Regions from separate parts of the Conyzicola sp. genome, predicted to be linked through region 1. Evidence: predicted binding sites of a transcription regulator. Region 1 holds the regulator's gene; the other holds the start of a gene.

Evidence for each region. The regulator HspR, encoded in region 1, represses chaperone genes until heat shock. The targets are predictions, from matches to a motif close to AAGTTGAGTCNNNNNGACTCAACTT.
Region 2: a site for HspR is predicted at 2,420-2,444, ahead of AC14A7_RS00080 (Hsp20/alpha crystallin family protein). Genes of this name have one in related genera too.

What each region holds. Positions count from the first base shown of each region.
Region 1 covers NZ_JBXMIS010000050.1:2,210-9,761, reverse strand. Annotated here, with positions in the region: gene AC14A7_RS04705 (ATP-dependent Clp protease ATP-binding subunit) at 1-798, opposite strand, end outside; gene AC14A7_RS04700 (class I SAM-dependent methyltransferase) at 919-2,031, opposite strand; gene AC14A7_RS04695 (glycosyltransferase) at 2,024-3,463, opposite strand; gene AC14A7_RS04690 (heat shock protein transcriptional repressor HspR) at 3,456-3,887, opposite strand; gene AC14A7_RS04685 (DnaJ C-terminal domain-containing protein) at 3,890-4,861, opposite strand; gene AC14A7_RS04680 (nucleotide exchange factor GrpE) at 4,872-5,513, opposite strand; gene dnaK (molecular chaperone DnaK) at 5,516-7,372, opposite strand.
Region 2 covers NZ_JBXMIS010000001.1:13,766-21,317, reverse strand. Annotated here, with positions in the region: gene AC14A7_RS00100 (BglG family transcription antiterminator) at 1-860, shown strand, start outside; gene AC14A7_RS00095 (helix-turn-helix transcriptional regulator) at 876-1,097, opposite strand; gene AC14A7_RS00090 (hypothetical protein) at 1,097-1,555, opposite strand; gene AC14A7_RS00085 (hypothetical protein) at 1,608-1,835, opposite strand; gene AC14A7_RS00080 (Hsp20/alpha crystallin family protein) at 1,941-2,381, opposite strand; gene AC14A7_RS00075 (MerR family transcriptional regulator) at 2,507-2,800, shown strand; tRNA gene AC14A7_RS00070 (tRNA-Met) at 2,871-2,944, opposite strand; gene AC14A7_RS00065 (VOC family protein) at 2,982-3,449, shown strand; gene AC14A7_RS00060 (class I SAM-dependent methyltransferase) at 3,446-4,306, opposite strand; gene AC14A7_RS00055 (UPF0182 family membrane protein) at 4,309-7,179, opposite strand; gene AC14A7_RS00050 (YlbL family protein) at 7,268-7,552, opposite strand, start outside.

The DNA of each region.
Region 1 (7,552 bases):
GGGAGAAGAGTCGATCTCCATCTTGAGCCGGGAGGCCGCCTCGTCGATGAGGTCGATCGCCTTGTCTGGAAGCTGCCGGGCGGAGATGTACCGGTTGCTGAGGGATGCCGCGGCAACGAGGGCGCTGTCGGCGATCGTCACCTTGTGGTGGGCCTCGTATCGCCCCTTGAGCCCGCGCAGGATGGCAACCGTGTCCTCGACCGACGGCTCGCCGACGAAGACCTGCTGGAAGCGGCGCTCGAGTGCGGCATCCTTCTCGATGTACTGGCGGTACTCGTCGAGCGTCGTCGCGCCGATGAGGCGCAGCTCGCCGCGGGCGAGCATGGGCTTGAGCATGTTGGATGCCGCAACAGAGCCCTCGCCGCCACCCGCACCCATGAGGGTGTGCAGTTCGTCGACGAAGGTGATGATCTCGCCCTCTGCCTCGTTGATCTCGGCGAGAACCGCATTGAGGCGCTCCTCGAACTCGCCGCGGTACTTGGCGCCGGCCACCAGCGCCGCGAGGTCGAGGGAGACGAGTCGCTTGTTCTTCAGAGAGTCGGCAACGTCGCCCGCGACGATGCGCTGGGCGAGACCCTCGACGACAGCGGTCTTGCCGACGCCGGGCTCGCCGATGAGCACGGGGTTGTTCTTGGTGCGGCGGGTGAGCACCTGGCTGACGCGACGGATCTCGGCGTCTCGACCGATCACCGGATCGAGCTTGCCGCTGCGCGCAATGGCGGTGAGATCGACGCCGTACTTCTCGAGCGCAGTCTTCTGCTCTTCGTCGGTGCCGGGGGCACCCTGCATGTTGGCCACGGAGCGCTAGCCCTTTCGCTGACTGTGATCTGGCAGAGTTGAGTTTGATCGACTCAAGTTTACGCGGTCGATGGATGCGTCGCCACGCCCTATCGCTCCTAGCGAACCATTAAGGAACATTCAGCTGCCACCCTTTCGCGACACCGTCACCATGAACTTCTCTGTGTGCGTGACGAGATCGGTCGGACCGACCATCCTCGCGAGAGCCTGCCGGTAGCCAAGATGCGAGTTGAAGACCGTCCAGAGCTCGCCACCGGGCTTCAGAACACGGGCAGCATCGGAGAACAGGCGGTGGGCTGGCCCGGTGTGAACGACCGCGCCGATGTGGAACGGTGGGTTCAGCAACACGACATCTGCCGAGGCGTCGGGCTGGCTCACGAGGCCGTCGTCGCGAACGACGCTGATGCGGTCGGCCAGGTGGTTGAGCTCAGCGGTGAGGGAGGCTGAGGCGACGGCCGCGGCCGACTGGTCGGTCGCGATGACGCGCAGGCCCGGTCGAAGACGCGCGATGGATGCCGCAAGCACGCCAGAGCCGCAGCCCAAGTCGATCGCGACACCGGTCGTCGGCCCCACCGTGCGAAGCGCACCGAGCAAAACCCGGGTGCCGATATCGATCGAGGATCCGGCGAAGACCGCACCATGCGCCCCGACCCACAGGTCGATGTCACGGTGGAACTCTGTAACGGGAAACCGCGGCTCTGCGACGGCGCGAGGACCGCGAAGGGTGAAGGCCCGTGACTTCTGCTGCGCGAGCGACACATCGAGCGATTCGAAGAAGCGCAGCATGACCGGGTTCATCGTCGGCGTCAGGTGCTTGATACGCCCACCCGCGATGACGGTGACCGCCGGGTCGGCGAAGCGCGCGATCGCGTCGAGCACCTCCTCAAGCTCGTCGAGACCGCGGGGAAGCTGCAGCAGCACGAGGGTCGCACCCGCGAGCAGCGACGACCCCAGCGGATGGTTCTCGAATCCACCCGCTCCGGCGGCGTTGGCTGCCAGAGCGAGCTCGCCGACGAGGTCGTCCTGGTGCACGCGAACAGCCCGTGCCCCGAGCGAGACTGCACCGAGAGTGAGGGCACCGTAGTTGTCGCCGACCACCGCGACAGAGCCAGGTGCGGCATCCGCGATCAATGGCGCTGCCAGCTCGAGGATGAGCCGGTCGCTCGCGTCGAAGGCGAAGAGGTTGTCTGCCTCGATGTCGGGCCAGCGCCGCAGCGCGTCGAAGTCAATCATCGGCGAGCACCGCCAGAAACAGGTCGCGGGTGCGCCCCATCGACATCTCCTTGCCATGGGCCACAGCCCAGTCGTATGCGCCGCGCGAGAGCTCGGCGAGACGATCGGCGTCGCCGATGACCGAACCGACAGCAGCACCGAGCGCCTCGTAGTCGCCCGCGGGCACGAGCAGGCCGTTGACGCCCTCGACGATCGTCTCAGCCGGGCCGTAGCTGATGTCGTAGGAGACGATCGGGCAGCCGCGCGAGAAGGCCTCGAGCACCACGAGGCTGTGCCCCTCGTAGTTGCTCGACACCACCAGCAGCCCGGCCGTGAGCAGCACCTCCGACGCGTTCGCCCGGTAGCCCATGAGCGTGACGCTGTCGCCGACACCGAGCTCGGCGATGAGCGACTCGAGCGCGCCGCGCTGCACACCCTCGCCGTAGATCTGCAGCCGTGCGCTCGGTCGAGCCGCGAGCACGGTCGGCCAGGCCCGGATGGCGTGCGCTATGCGCTTCTGCTCTGCGAGCCGGGCGACCATGACGGCGAGGTCTGGATCCCGGTCGGCAGTCGGCGGGAACTGCGCGAGCGGCTCAGCGGGGTGGGGGATCACGACGGCGCGACGATGGGCGCCGAACCGGCGCTCTGCATCCTGTCGCTGCTGGTCGGTGAGCCAGATGATCGCGTCATAGCCGTCGATGGTGTCGAACCAGCCCGTCCAGGTCTCGTCCATCGGCGAGTCCCAGTGGTGCGGGGCGGCCGTATGGGCGTTGTGCACGGTGTGCACGAGCGCGTAGTCGCGGGGGCCGATCAGCATCTCCCCAACCTGCCGCGCCTCGACCACGACGACCGCTGGGCCGTCGACCTGCGCGACGAGATGGTTCATCCACGCCTGGTACAGCTGCGCGAACCCGTGCAGCTGTCCGATGACCTTCCCGTCGTCGAAGACGTCGATGAGGATCACACTGCGCCACCAGTCGGCCCTCCCGGAGATATAGGGAAGGCGGAACAGCGGCTGCCCATTGCGGTCGAGGAAGTCGGTGTGGGTGATGACGCCGTCGGCGCCGGTGGCGATGGTGCGCCATGGACGGCCGTCGGCATCCAGGTCGGTCGTCTCGGTGACAGACGCCGTCGAAATCGCGGGGGACTCGACGGGCGCGACCACCGAGCGGATGATCGACGGCTCGTTGCGTAGGTCTTGGTAGAGGCTGCGAATGACCGTGGCCTCTGTCGCCAGCCCGAGCTCGACGAACTCGCGGGTGTAGCACTCGTAGTCGGGGGAGAAGTCGAACGCCAGCAGCACGGGCTGCACACCGCCGACCTCGGCAAACTGCAGCGCTCTGCGCATCGTGGCGACGGTGTACCCGCCGTCGAGGCCTGGGCGCAGTCGGCTGCTCGCGATGAAGTAGGAGGCTGGGGGGAACGCCAGCTCGGTCACATCCTGGTCACTCACTCGGCGGCACCTGCCGCCGCAGTGGGTTCCACAGCACGACCTGGTTCGAGCGCTCGCCGCGCGAACCGGAGCGCAGCGGAACGATGTCGCCGTGCGATCCGGCGGCGAAGACGCGGCGGCCCGAGCGGGCGAGCATCTCGTTGGCGAGGGCGTGCTCCAGCTGGCTCACCCGCCGCGTCGACTCGGTCAGCGCGTTCTCCAGGGCGATGATGCGCTGGATGCCGATGAGATTCAGCCCCTCAGCGCTCAGTGCCGCAATCTCCCGCAGCTGCGCCACGTCGCGCATCGAGTATCGCCGTGACTTGCCTGCCGTGCGCGTTGGACTCACCAGGCCGAGCCTGTCGTACTGGCGCAGTGTCTGCGGGTGCATGCCCGCGAGCTCTGCCGCGACCGCGATCGCGAAGACCGGGGAGTTCTCGTCCATCGCTACGACCGCGCCCTCGCGAGCAGCTCGGTGCGGGGGTTCTCCTCTGGCATGGCCTTGGCGAACGCCTGAAGCGCCGTGGCGGCCTCGCCGGGCAGGTGGCTCGGCACCGCGACCTGCACGGTTGCGAGCAGGTCGCCGACGCCCTTGGCCGAGGTGACGCCGCGACCCTTGACCCGCAGCACGCGACCGCTCGGGGTGCCGGGAGCGACGCGCAGCTTCACGGGGTCACCCCCGAGGGTCGGAACCTCGATCGTCGCACCGAGCACGGCCTCGACGAAGGTGACAGGAACGTCGACGCGAAGGTTGAGGCCATCGCGCTCGAAGACCGGGTGCTTTCTCACCTCGACGGTGAGCACGAGGTCGCCGGGCTGCCCGCCATCCTGGCTCGGCTCTCCCTTGCCCTTGAGCTTGATCTTCTGCCCGTCGGCGACCCCGGCCGGAATCTTGGCCGTGATCGTTCTGCCGTTGGCCTGCTCGAGCTTGACGGTGTCGCCCTGAATCGCGGTGATGAAGTCGAGGGCAACGGTCGTGGTGAGGTCGCGCCCCTTGGTCGGCCCGCCGAACCCGCCGAAGCCGCCCGTCGGGGTGCCGAACATGCCACCGAAGAGGTCTTCGAACTGCGCGTTGCGACCGCGCTGCCTCGCGTTGCCGGCACCACCGCCGAACATGCCGCCGAAGACATCCTCGAAGCCGCCCGGCTGACCGGGGCGACCGCCGGCGCTGAAGCGCGCGCCGCTGCCCATCGCCCGCATCTGGTCGTACTCTCGTCGCTGCTCCGGGTCGGAGAGCACGGAGTTCGCCTCGCTGATCTCCTTGAACTTCGCCTCTGCCGCAGCGTCACCGGGATTGGAGTCGGGGTGGAACTGCCGCGCGAGCTTGCGGTACGTCTTCTTCAGGTCCGCGTCGGAGACGTCTTTCGAGACACCGAGAATCTTGTAGAAGTCCTTGTCGAACCAGTCCTGGCTAGCCATCGGCGTGGTTTCAGGACTCTGGCGTCGAGACGGCGACCTTGGCGGCGCGGATCAGCCGCTCCCCGAGCGCGTAGCCGGGGTCGATCACGTCGGCGACCGTCTCCACCGTCACGCCGGCTGTCGGCAGCTGAACGACCGCCTCATGCTGGTGTGGGTCGAAGGGCTCGCCGACGACGCCGACCGTGCGAAGGCCGTAGCGCTCGAGGCTCGAGCGCAGCTTGGTCGCCACGATCTCGAGCGGGCTTCCCTCGAGATCGCCGTGCTTCTCTGCTCTCGACAGGTCGTCGAGTGCAGGAAGGAGCGACCGGATGACGTCGGCGATCACCGCATCGCGGTTGGCCGCGCGGTCGCGCTCCACCCGGTTGCGGAAGTTGACGAGCTCGGCCTGGGCGCGCAGCATGTCTGATCGCATCTCTGCGACGAGATCCGTCGCAGCGACGTCGAGCAGCGCCGCGTCCTCCGGGCTCAGCGGCTCGGCCTCGGCCAGTCCGTCGAGCACCTCGTCGATGACAGCATCTGCATCTGGCTCCGGTGTCGGCTCGTCCTCCGCCGCGACGTTGATGTCGTGCACGATCGGATCCACCGCCTCGGGGGTGTTGTCGTCTTCCGGCTCCGGGTCCTGCCCCTTGCCACTCCTCGGGTGGGTGGCCATGGCTACTTGGTGCCGGTCTCTGGCTCGTCCTCGACGACCTCGGCATCGACGATGTCCTCGTCGCTGCCAGCCGTCGGGGCCTCGTCTCCGGTGCCAGCCGACGCGGTGGCGCTCTGGGCGTAGAGTGCCTCGCCGATCTGCTGCTGGCTCTCCGCGAGCTTGTCGGCAGCAACCTTGACCGCTGCCTCGTCATCGCCCGCGAGCGCGGTCTTCAGTGCGTCGACGTCGGCCTGCACGTTCGTCTTCACGTCATCCGGAAGCTTGTCGGCGTTATCGGCGATGAGCTTCTCTGTCGAGTACGCGAGCTGCTCTGCCGTGTTGCGGATCTCGGCCGCCTCGCGGCGCGCCTTGTCTTCTGCGGCGTGCTCCTCGCCCTCGCGGACCATACGCTCGATGTCCTCCTTGGAGAGCGACGAGCCGCCGGTGATCGTGATGGACTGCTCCTTGCCGGTTCCCTTGTCTTTCGCGGAGACCTGCACGATGCCGTTGGCGTCGATGTCGAAGGTCACCTCGACCTGGGGAATTCCGCGCGGGGCCGGTGCGATGCCCTGCAGCTCGAAGGTTCCGAGGTTCTTGTTGTCGCGGGTGAAGTCGCGCTCGCCCTGGAAGACCTGGATGGCCACCGACGGCTGGTTGTCGTCCGCGGTCGTGAAGGTCTCACTGCGCTTCGTCGGAATAGCCGTGTTGCGGTCGATGAGGCGCGTCATGATGCCGCCCTTGGTCTCGATGCCGAGGCTCAGCGGGGTGACGTCGATGAGCAGAACGTCTTTGCGCTCTCCCTTGAGAACGCCGGCCTGCAGGGCGGCGCCAACGGCGACCACCTCGTCGGGGTTGACGCCATTGTTGGGCTCCTTGCCGCCGGTGAGCGTCTTGACGAGCTCGACGACTGCTGGCATGCGGGTCGATCCACCGACGAGCACGACGTGTGCGACATCGGCGATCGATACCCCGGCCTCGCGCACGACATCCTGGAACGGCTTCTTGGTGCGCTCGAGCAGGTCTTTCGTGAGCTCCTCGAACTTGGCGCGGGTCAGGCTCTCGTCGAGGTTGGCCGGGCCGTTCTCGGTGAGCGAGAGGTATGGCAGCTGGATGTTGGTGCTGGCCGACGAGGACAGCTCCTTCTTCGCCTGCTCAGCCGCCTCCTTGAGGCGCTGCTTGGCGATCTTGTCCTTCGAGACGTCGACGCCGGTGGTCTCCTTGAAGCGGGTGATCAGGTAGTCGACGATGCGCTGATCCCAGTCGTCGCCGCCGAGGCGGTTGTCACCAGCGGTCGAGCGCACCTGGATGGTGGAGAAGTCGTCGTCCTTGCCGACCTCGAGGAGGCTGACGTCGAAGGTTCCGCCACCGAGGTCGAAGACGAGGATGAGCTCGTCGGCCTTACCGCGGTCGAGGCCGTAGGCGAGGGCTGCGGCGGTCGGCTCGTTGATGATGCGCAGCACGTTAAGACCGGCGATCTCACCGGCGTCCTTGGTGGCCTGGCGCTCTGCGTCGTTGAAGTAGGCGGGAACGGTGACGACGGCGTCGGTGACCGGCTCGCCGAGGTACTGCTCTGCATCGCGCTTGAGCTTGGCGAGGATGCGGGCCGAGATCTCCTGCGGCGTGTACTTCTTGCCGTCGACATCTGTCGTCCACGTCGTTCCCATGTGGCGCTTGACGCTCGAGATGGTGCGGTCGACGTTGGTGACTGCCTGGCGCTTCGCGGTCTCGCCGACGAGAACGTCGCCATCCTTCGTGAAGGCAACGACCGACGGGGTCGTGCGGAACCCCTCGGCGTTCGCGATGACGGAGGGCTCGCCGCCCTCGAGTACTGCGACGACGGAGTTGGTGGTGCCGAGGTCGATGCCTACTGCTCTTGCCATGGAAGGGGTCTGCTTTCTATCTGCGATGCACTACGGCGGTGTTGCTGGAGATGCGGCGGGTTGAGTTGCGCCTTATCAAGTTTGAAACCTCGCGCGCATCGTGTCAAGTTCTGAGCCTGAAAGTTGAGTGGTAATGGCTCAACCCTGATGCCGCACCCCGAAAAGGTGGATACCCGCCGT
Region 2 (7,552 bases), on a different contig from region 1:
ACGTCGCCGTGTTCATGGCGAGCCTCATCCAGCGCGAGCGCGGCATCCTCATCAACGATGACGAGATCAGCTACATCGCCCTCCATCTCGGCAGCTACCTCGAGCGGCAGTCGCGCCGAGAGGAGCGGGTGACGTGCGCCATCGTCATTCCCGGCTACTACGACGTGCACCAGGTGCTGCGGGAGAAGATCGAGGCGCAGCTCGGCAGCGAGCTCTCAGTCGAGGTCGTGGTCACACGCACCGACGTCGACTGGAACGACTTCTCGACCGATCTGGTGCTCACGACGATCGCCGACCGGCCGTTCGCAGAGAACGTCGTCGTCATCCAGCCGTTCCTCACCGACACCGACGTCGAGAACGTGCGCAAGGCGATCTCGCGACTGCGGCGCCAGCGCCGACGCGCGCAGATCAAGGACGACCTGCTGCGCTACTTCGATCCAGCGCTCTTCCTCCGCAACCATGACGCGGATGACGAGGCCGGCATGATCCGCGACCTCGGCGCCCTGATGGTCGAACGCGGCATCATCGACCAGACCTACATCGACGGCGCGATCGAGCGGGAGCTCCTGTCATCGACCGCCTTCACCGACACCATCGCCGTTCCGCACGCGATGGCCATGACGGCATCGAGCACGTCGATCTCGATCGCGGTCAACGAGTCGCCGATGCCGTGGGGCGAGAACCGCGTCAACGTGATCGCGCTCATCGCGTTCAGCGCGAGCGGCCGGGCGTCGTTCCAGACCGTGTTCGACCAGATCGTCGACGTGTTCTCCGAGCGCGCCCGGGTGCTGGAGCTTATCCGCAAGTCCGACGACTTCGGGTCGTTCATCGAGGAGCTCGTGCACCTCATTGACGAGTAGGCGAAGCGAGTAGCTCTACTGCTGCCTCGGGTACTGGAACACGTCGTCGAGCGGAACGCCGAAGACCTGGGCGATGCGGAACGCCATCTCGAGCGACGGTGAGTACTTACCCTGCTCGATTGCGATGATCGTCTGGCGAGTGACGTCGACCCGCTCGGCCAGCTCGGCCTGGGTCATCTCGCCATGGGCATTGCGCAGTGCGCGAATCGAGTTGGTGACGCTCGTCGGCTTCACCATCAGAATCCCCGACGATAGGCGAGCAGTTGCACGGTGCTGCCGACGATAGACGCAGCGAAGTAGATCGCGAACATGGCGTTGGCAATCCAGAACGGCTCTGCCCTGACGACGGCCAGCAGCAGCGGGCCGAGCATTCCGATGGCCACGACGCTGCCCATGGCACGGGCACCGCGCCTGCGGATCTCCTTGTCGCGGTCGTCGACCTTGTAGCTGTCGCTCGGGGTGAGGATCTCGACGAGGATGCGAACGACGATCGACGCGCCGATGCTGATTGCGATGGCAATGAGAAGGGTCGGCGCGAAGTCGATCGCGGCGGCATCGGCACCCTGCAGCTGGCCGAGCATGACGACGGCGTACCAGCAGAACACCGCGACGCTGACGACCAGTGAGGTCCAGACGCCCTTCTCCTCATATGACACAGCGGCACCCCTCGACTCCATGTCAAATATTATTGACATGTTGAATCTACTGGATGCCGCTGCGGTCGTCAAACGCGGCGCCGTGACCTCGCTAGAGCACCACCTCTTGCTCCAGCGCGGACTGGGCGTCGCGCACGGTCGCAAACGTGCCGAGTTCCTTGCCCAGCGGGGTGGTCGCGGTGAAGCCGTGACCCCAGCGAGCCGTGACGAGTCCGGCAAAGGCCCCGTCTCGCTCTGCCACCCAGACGCCTGCACGGGGAACGCTCCACGTCACCGCGCTCGGCACCGAGCCGACCGTCGATGCAGTCGTGTCAGTCATCCGCTCCTCCTTCGGTTGCGCCCCGATCACCCCGCGGCCCCGCCCGGAGCCCTCCGCCGGGGCTCCGGGCCGGTCTGGGTGCGTGCCCTCACGCACTCGGGACTATCAGGCGTTGATGCTCTTCTTGCCCTTCGCGCCGCTCAGTGCGTCGCGGCTCGACACCTCGATCTTGCGCGGCTTCGCCTGCTCTGCGATGGGAATCCTCAGGCGAAGGACCCCGGCCGTGTAGTCGGCGTCGACCTTCTCTGTGTCGAGGGACTCCCCGAGCACGAGCTGGCGCGTGAAGGTTCCCCACGAGCGCTCCGATGCCACGACGTTGGCCGCGTCTGGCATCGTGCTGTACCGCTCGGCGCGGATGGTGAGCACATTGCGCTCCACATCGATATCGAGCCTGGTCGGGTCGATGCCGGGGAGGTCGAGCTCGACGACGAACTCATCCCCCTCGCGCCAGGCGTCCATCGGCATGCTCGACGGCCTGGCCGCGGTGCCGAACACCTGCTGTGTGAGCCGGTCGAATTCTCGGAAAGGGTCGTGTTGCAACAGCATTTCTGAATCTCCTCCGCTTCACTGTGTGTTGATGGCTCGAGTCGAATCTGCTTCGCTCGATATAGGTTTTATAACTCTGTCGACTCATATAATGCAAGGGTCATAGGTCAGATTTATGGAGGATGATGAGCGACATCCCAGAGAGCCCACGGGGCCTCTACGGCATCACTGTGGCCGCCGAACTCGTCGGGCTGCGCGAGCAGACGCTTCGCCTCTACGAGCGGAGGGGAATCCTCGAGCCACAGCGCACAGAGGGCGGCACCCGGCGCTACAGCAACGACGATCTCGAGGTGCTCCGTCGTGTGATCGTGCTGCTCGACGATGGGGTCAACCTCGCCGGCGCGCGGCGGATCCTCGAGCTTGAGACGGCGAACGAATCGCTGAAGGCGCAGCTCGACCGGCTGAGCGACAACGGCTGAGCGTCTCCTCGCACACATACGAAAGGCCCGGTCAGAGACCGGGCCTTTCGTGTGTGTAGTCAACACATCGTTGCGGGGACAGGATTTGAACCTGCGACCTCTGGGTTATGAGCCCAGCGAGCTACCGAACTGCTCCACCCCGCGGCACAAGAATCAACACTAGCACGTTAGATTGGCGTGCATGACTGCCGTGGATGTCCCCGCCCTCTGGGCCGGCCGAGCCGATCCGATTCTTCCCACTGCCTCGATCCCACGCATCGTCGCGTTCTGGTCGGCTCTCGGCTTCACGACGGCCATCTGGCCAGACGACGACGGCTACGCGTGGGTGCGGCCCGGGCCGGTCGGCGGCATCTCGATGGACTACACGCTCAACGAGGAGCTCGACCCGTTCATGCACTCCGGCATGGCATATCTCACGGTTCCCGATGTCGACGCCGTGTATGCGTCGATCATGGCCTCCGGGGTCGCCTTCGACTCGATCACCGACGACGGGCTCTTCCGCTATTCCATGAACGACCTGCGCGAGCGCTGGTCGCTCGGCCAGTCGATCGCCCGCGTGACCCGCCCCATCGACCAGGTGTGGAACAAGCGCGAGATCGCGCTCTTCGACCCAGACAACAACCTCATCCGCATCGGCTCGCCGATCTAGGCGCTCGACCGCGTTGCGGCGATGCTGACCCCGAGGGGCAGCCACTTCTTGTCTGGCCACCCGAACAGGCCGTCCCGCGTCGGCACGACGGAGGGGAAGATGCGCCACGGCACCTCGTAGTGCTCGTGCAGGAAGTCGATGGTCAGGCCGGCGTCGATCAGCGCGGTCACCGTCTCGCCCAGGGGGTGCATCCACTCCACCGTGCGCGTGTTGGCGAGGGATGCCGACTCGTCGGCGTAGTCCCCTGCCTGGTCGACGACATCTCCGACGCCGTCGGAGTCGTACGGATAGCCCCACGCGGGCATGCCGCGGTCGTCGAGCCCGTCGAAGACGAAGGCGGCGGGATGCCCATCGGCGAAGTAGAGGCGACCGCCGGGCTTGAGGAACCACGCCACGATCCGCGCCCACTCTGCGACATCGGGCAGCCAGCCGATCGTGCCCCACGTCGTGAAGACCACGTCGAACGACTCCGGTTCCGGCAGGATGTGCCGGGCGTCGTACACGTTCGCCTCGATGAACCTGGCGCGGCCGTCAAGCCCGACCTCACGGGCGAGCGCGCGCGCGGCACCCACCGCCGGCTTCGAGAAGTCGATGCCGACCACGGTCGCCCCGCGCTGAGCGAGCACGAGGGTATCGGCACCGAAGTGGCACTGCAGGTGCAGCACCCGGAGCCCGTCGAGACCCTCGGGAAAGACGGAGGCGAGCTCCTCCTCCTCGATCGCGTAGAGCACGCCGTTGCCCGACCGCAGCCGCGACTGGTCGTAGAACTCGCTCGCGAGGTGAATGGGCACGCGTTCGTCCCACGAGGCGCGATTGGCGTCGAGCCAATCGCCGCCCCGCAGGTCGACGTCGTTCATCGTTACTTGCTCGCGGCCAGCGCCCGCTCCAGGGCTGCGGTGAGCTTCTCGTCGGCCTCTGCGGCCGCCACGAGGTCGTTGGCAGCGTACGCCGCCGTGCGCTCGTCGAGGGCCTCCTTGGCGTCGGCAAGGGCTGCCTGCAGCGCGGCGTTGGTGCCGCCGGTGTCAGGGGTGCCCGCTCCCGGCTCCTCTGCGCCCGGCTCGTCTGGCGTCGCCGGAATCTCGCCATCCGGAGTGTCGGCCCCGGAGTCGCCGCCGAAGAGCGAGTCGAGCGCGAGGTCGAGGGTGTCCTCGAAGGCGAGCTGGTCGCCGAAGGCCACGAGGATCTTGCGCAGCAGCGGGTAGCTCGTTCCACTCGTCGACTGCACGTAGACGGGCTGCACATAGAGCAGGCCGCCGCCGACCGGCAGTGTGAGCAGGTTGCCGAGGCTGACCTCGGTCTCACCGCGCTGCAGCAGGGCAAGCTGGTTGGCGACCTCTGTATCCGTCGTGAAGCTGTTCTCGACCTGACCAGGGCCCGGCACGGTGTCCTGGCTCGGAAGGGTGAGCAGCGTGAGCTTGCCGTAGTCCTCACCCGGGTCGGAGTTGACGGCGAGGTAGCCCGTGAGCACGCTGGAGCTCGAGGTCGCGCTGCCGCGTGGGATGTACGTGGAGTACAGCGTGAACGCCGGCTTGTCGGTGCCCGGCACCTGCATCGTCAGGTAGTACGGCGGCTGCAGTGCGGGATCCGTGGAGTCGGCTGGGTCGTTCGGCGTCACCCACTGGTCGTCGGCGGAGTAGAAGGTGTTCGCATCCTCGACGTGGTACGACCCGAGGATCGCGCGCTGCACCTTGAACAGGTCGGCGGGGTAGCGGATGTGGCTGAGCAGTCCCTCGCTCATCTCCGACGCCGGCTTGAGGGTCGACGGGTAGATCTTCTGCCAGGTGGTGAGGATCGGGTCCTTGTCGTCCCACGCGTAGAGCGTCACGCTGCCGTCGTATGCGTCGACGGTGGCCTTGACCGAGTTGCGGATGTAGTTGATGTCATCCAGCGCGTACTGCGGCGCCTCGGTGTAGGTGTCGGCGATCGCGCTGCTCAGCTGTTCGACGTGCGAGTAGGGGTAGTTCGCGGTCGTCGTGTAGCCGTCGACGATCCACACCGTGCGGCCGTCGACAACGGCCGGGTAGGTGTCGCTGTCGATCGTGAGGTACGGCGCCACGGTCTTGACGCGCTGGATCGGGTCGCGGTTGTAGAGGATCTGCGAGTTGTCGGTGATGTCCTCCGAGAGGAAGATCTGCTCCGACTGGAACTTGATCGCGTAGACGAGGCGGTTGAAGGCATTGTCGAGGGCGGGTCCGCCGTTGCCGGAGAACGTCGTCGTCTTGCTGTTCTCCTCGTTGTCGTCACCAGCCGGGTAGTCGAGCTCGATGGCCTTCGCACCCTCGGCAGCGCCGACGATGGAGTAGGCGGGCGACGCCTCGCCGAAGTACACGCGCGGCTCGAAGTCGCCGAGTGCGCCGGAGGTCGGGATACCAGCCTGCAGGAACTCCGGCTGGCCGTCGGCCGTGCGCTGGTTGCCGTAGGCAGCCACCACGCCGTAGCCGTGGGTGTAGACGAGGGTGTCGTTGTACCAGCTGCGGGAGTCGCCGAGGCCTGCCTGGTCGAGCTCGCGCACCGCGATCACGGTGTCCTGCGTCTTGCCGTCGATCACGTAGCGGTCGACGTCGAGGTGGTCGACGAACTGGTAGTACTGCTTGAAGCGCTCGAGCTGCGCGAATGAGTCGGAGACCAGCGCGGGGTCGATGATGCGGATGTTCGCCGTGGTCTCTGCGTCGGCGCGAAGGGCGCCAGCCTCTGCATCGGTCGTCGCGTTGTACGACTGCACCTCGACATCCGAGACGCCGTAGGCATCACGCGTCGACTGGATGCTGCGATCGATGTACTCCGATTCGAGCGTTCGCGCGTTCGGCTCCACCTGGAAGCGCTGGATCACCCACGGGTAGATGCCGCCGACGATGATGCCGCTGATGATGAGCAGCGCCGTGCCGATGATCGAGATGCGCCAGCGACCGATGACCGCGGTCACGAGGAAGAGCACCGCGACGAGGGCGGCGATGCCAGCGAGGATCGCGCGCCCGGGAATGAGCGCATTGGCCTCGGAATAGCCGGCTCCCGTGGACAGGAACCCTGAGCTCTCGTTGATCAGGGTCGTGTACTGGTCGAGCCAGATGGTCACGGCCCACAGGGCGAGATAGAGCGCCGCGATGATGGCGAGCTGCACGCGCGCGGAGCGCGAGATGAGCACCTCACGGCCCGTGACACGGATGGCGCCATAGAGGTAGGTGGTGGCGATCGTCGCAATGCCGGCGATGAGCACGACGGCGGAGGCGAAGCCAACGACACCGACGTAGAACGGCAGCTCGAACACGTAGAACGAGATATCGAGCCCGAACTGCGGGTCGACCGTTCCGAAGCTCGTGCGGTTGAAGTACTGCCAGACGGTCTCCCAGCGCGTGCTCGCCGAGACACCGGCGAAGACCCCGAGGACCAGCGGAATGCCGATCATCGCAAGACGGCGAAGGGGCTCGATGACCTGCTGGTAGCGGTCGAGCTGAGAATTGAGCTTGGCGTAGACGGGCCGGGCGCGGAAGGCAACCTCGACGGCGATCCAGACCGGCAGGGCCATGCCGACGAACCCGACGCCGAACATGACGGCGGTGCCGAGCCACTGCGTCGTCAGCACGGGAAGGAAGCCGAGCTGGTCGAACCACAGGATGTCGGTGTACAGCCCGGAGAAGATGAAGAAGACCACGACAAGCGCGGCGACGATCACGGCGGTGATCGTGAGGGCGACCCTCGTTCTGCTGGGTGGAAGGGGTGCTGTTGCGGTCACTCGAGTCGCTCCTGGCTCTCGTAGGCGGTCAGCTCACATCTTAAGTGAGCCGGACTGGGGAAATGCCAGCGTTCGCTGCAAGCTGCAATCAGCTTTCGCACCGGGGAAGCAGCGCGGTGCTCGCCCCGGTGGAGAGCGTGTTGAGCACGGCGAGCGAGTCGGCCAGGGTTGCGACTGCGAACACCGACAAGCCGTCGGGAATCTCGCCGACCACCTCGTCGCAGTTCGCCGCTGGCGCGAGGAAGAAATCCGCCCCGCTGTCGAGCGCGCCGTACATCTTCTGGCGGATGCCCCCGATGGCACCGATCGTGCCGTCCTCAGAGATCGTTCCTGTTCCTGCGACGTCGGTGCCGCCGGTGAGCGGACCAGGGGT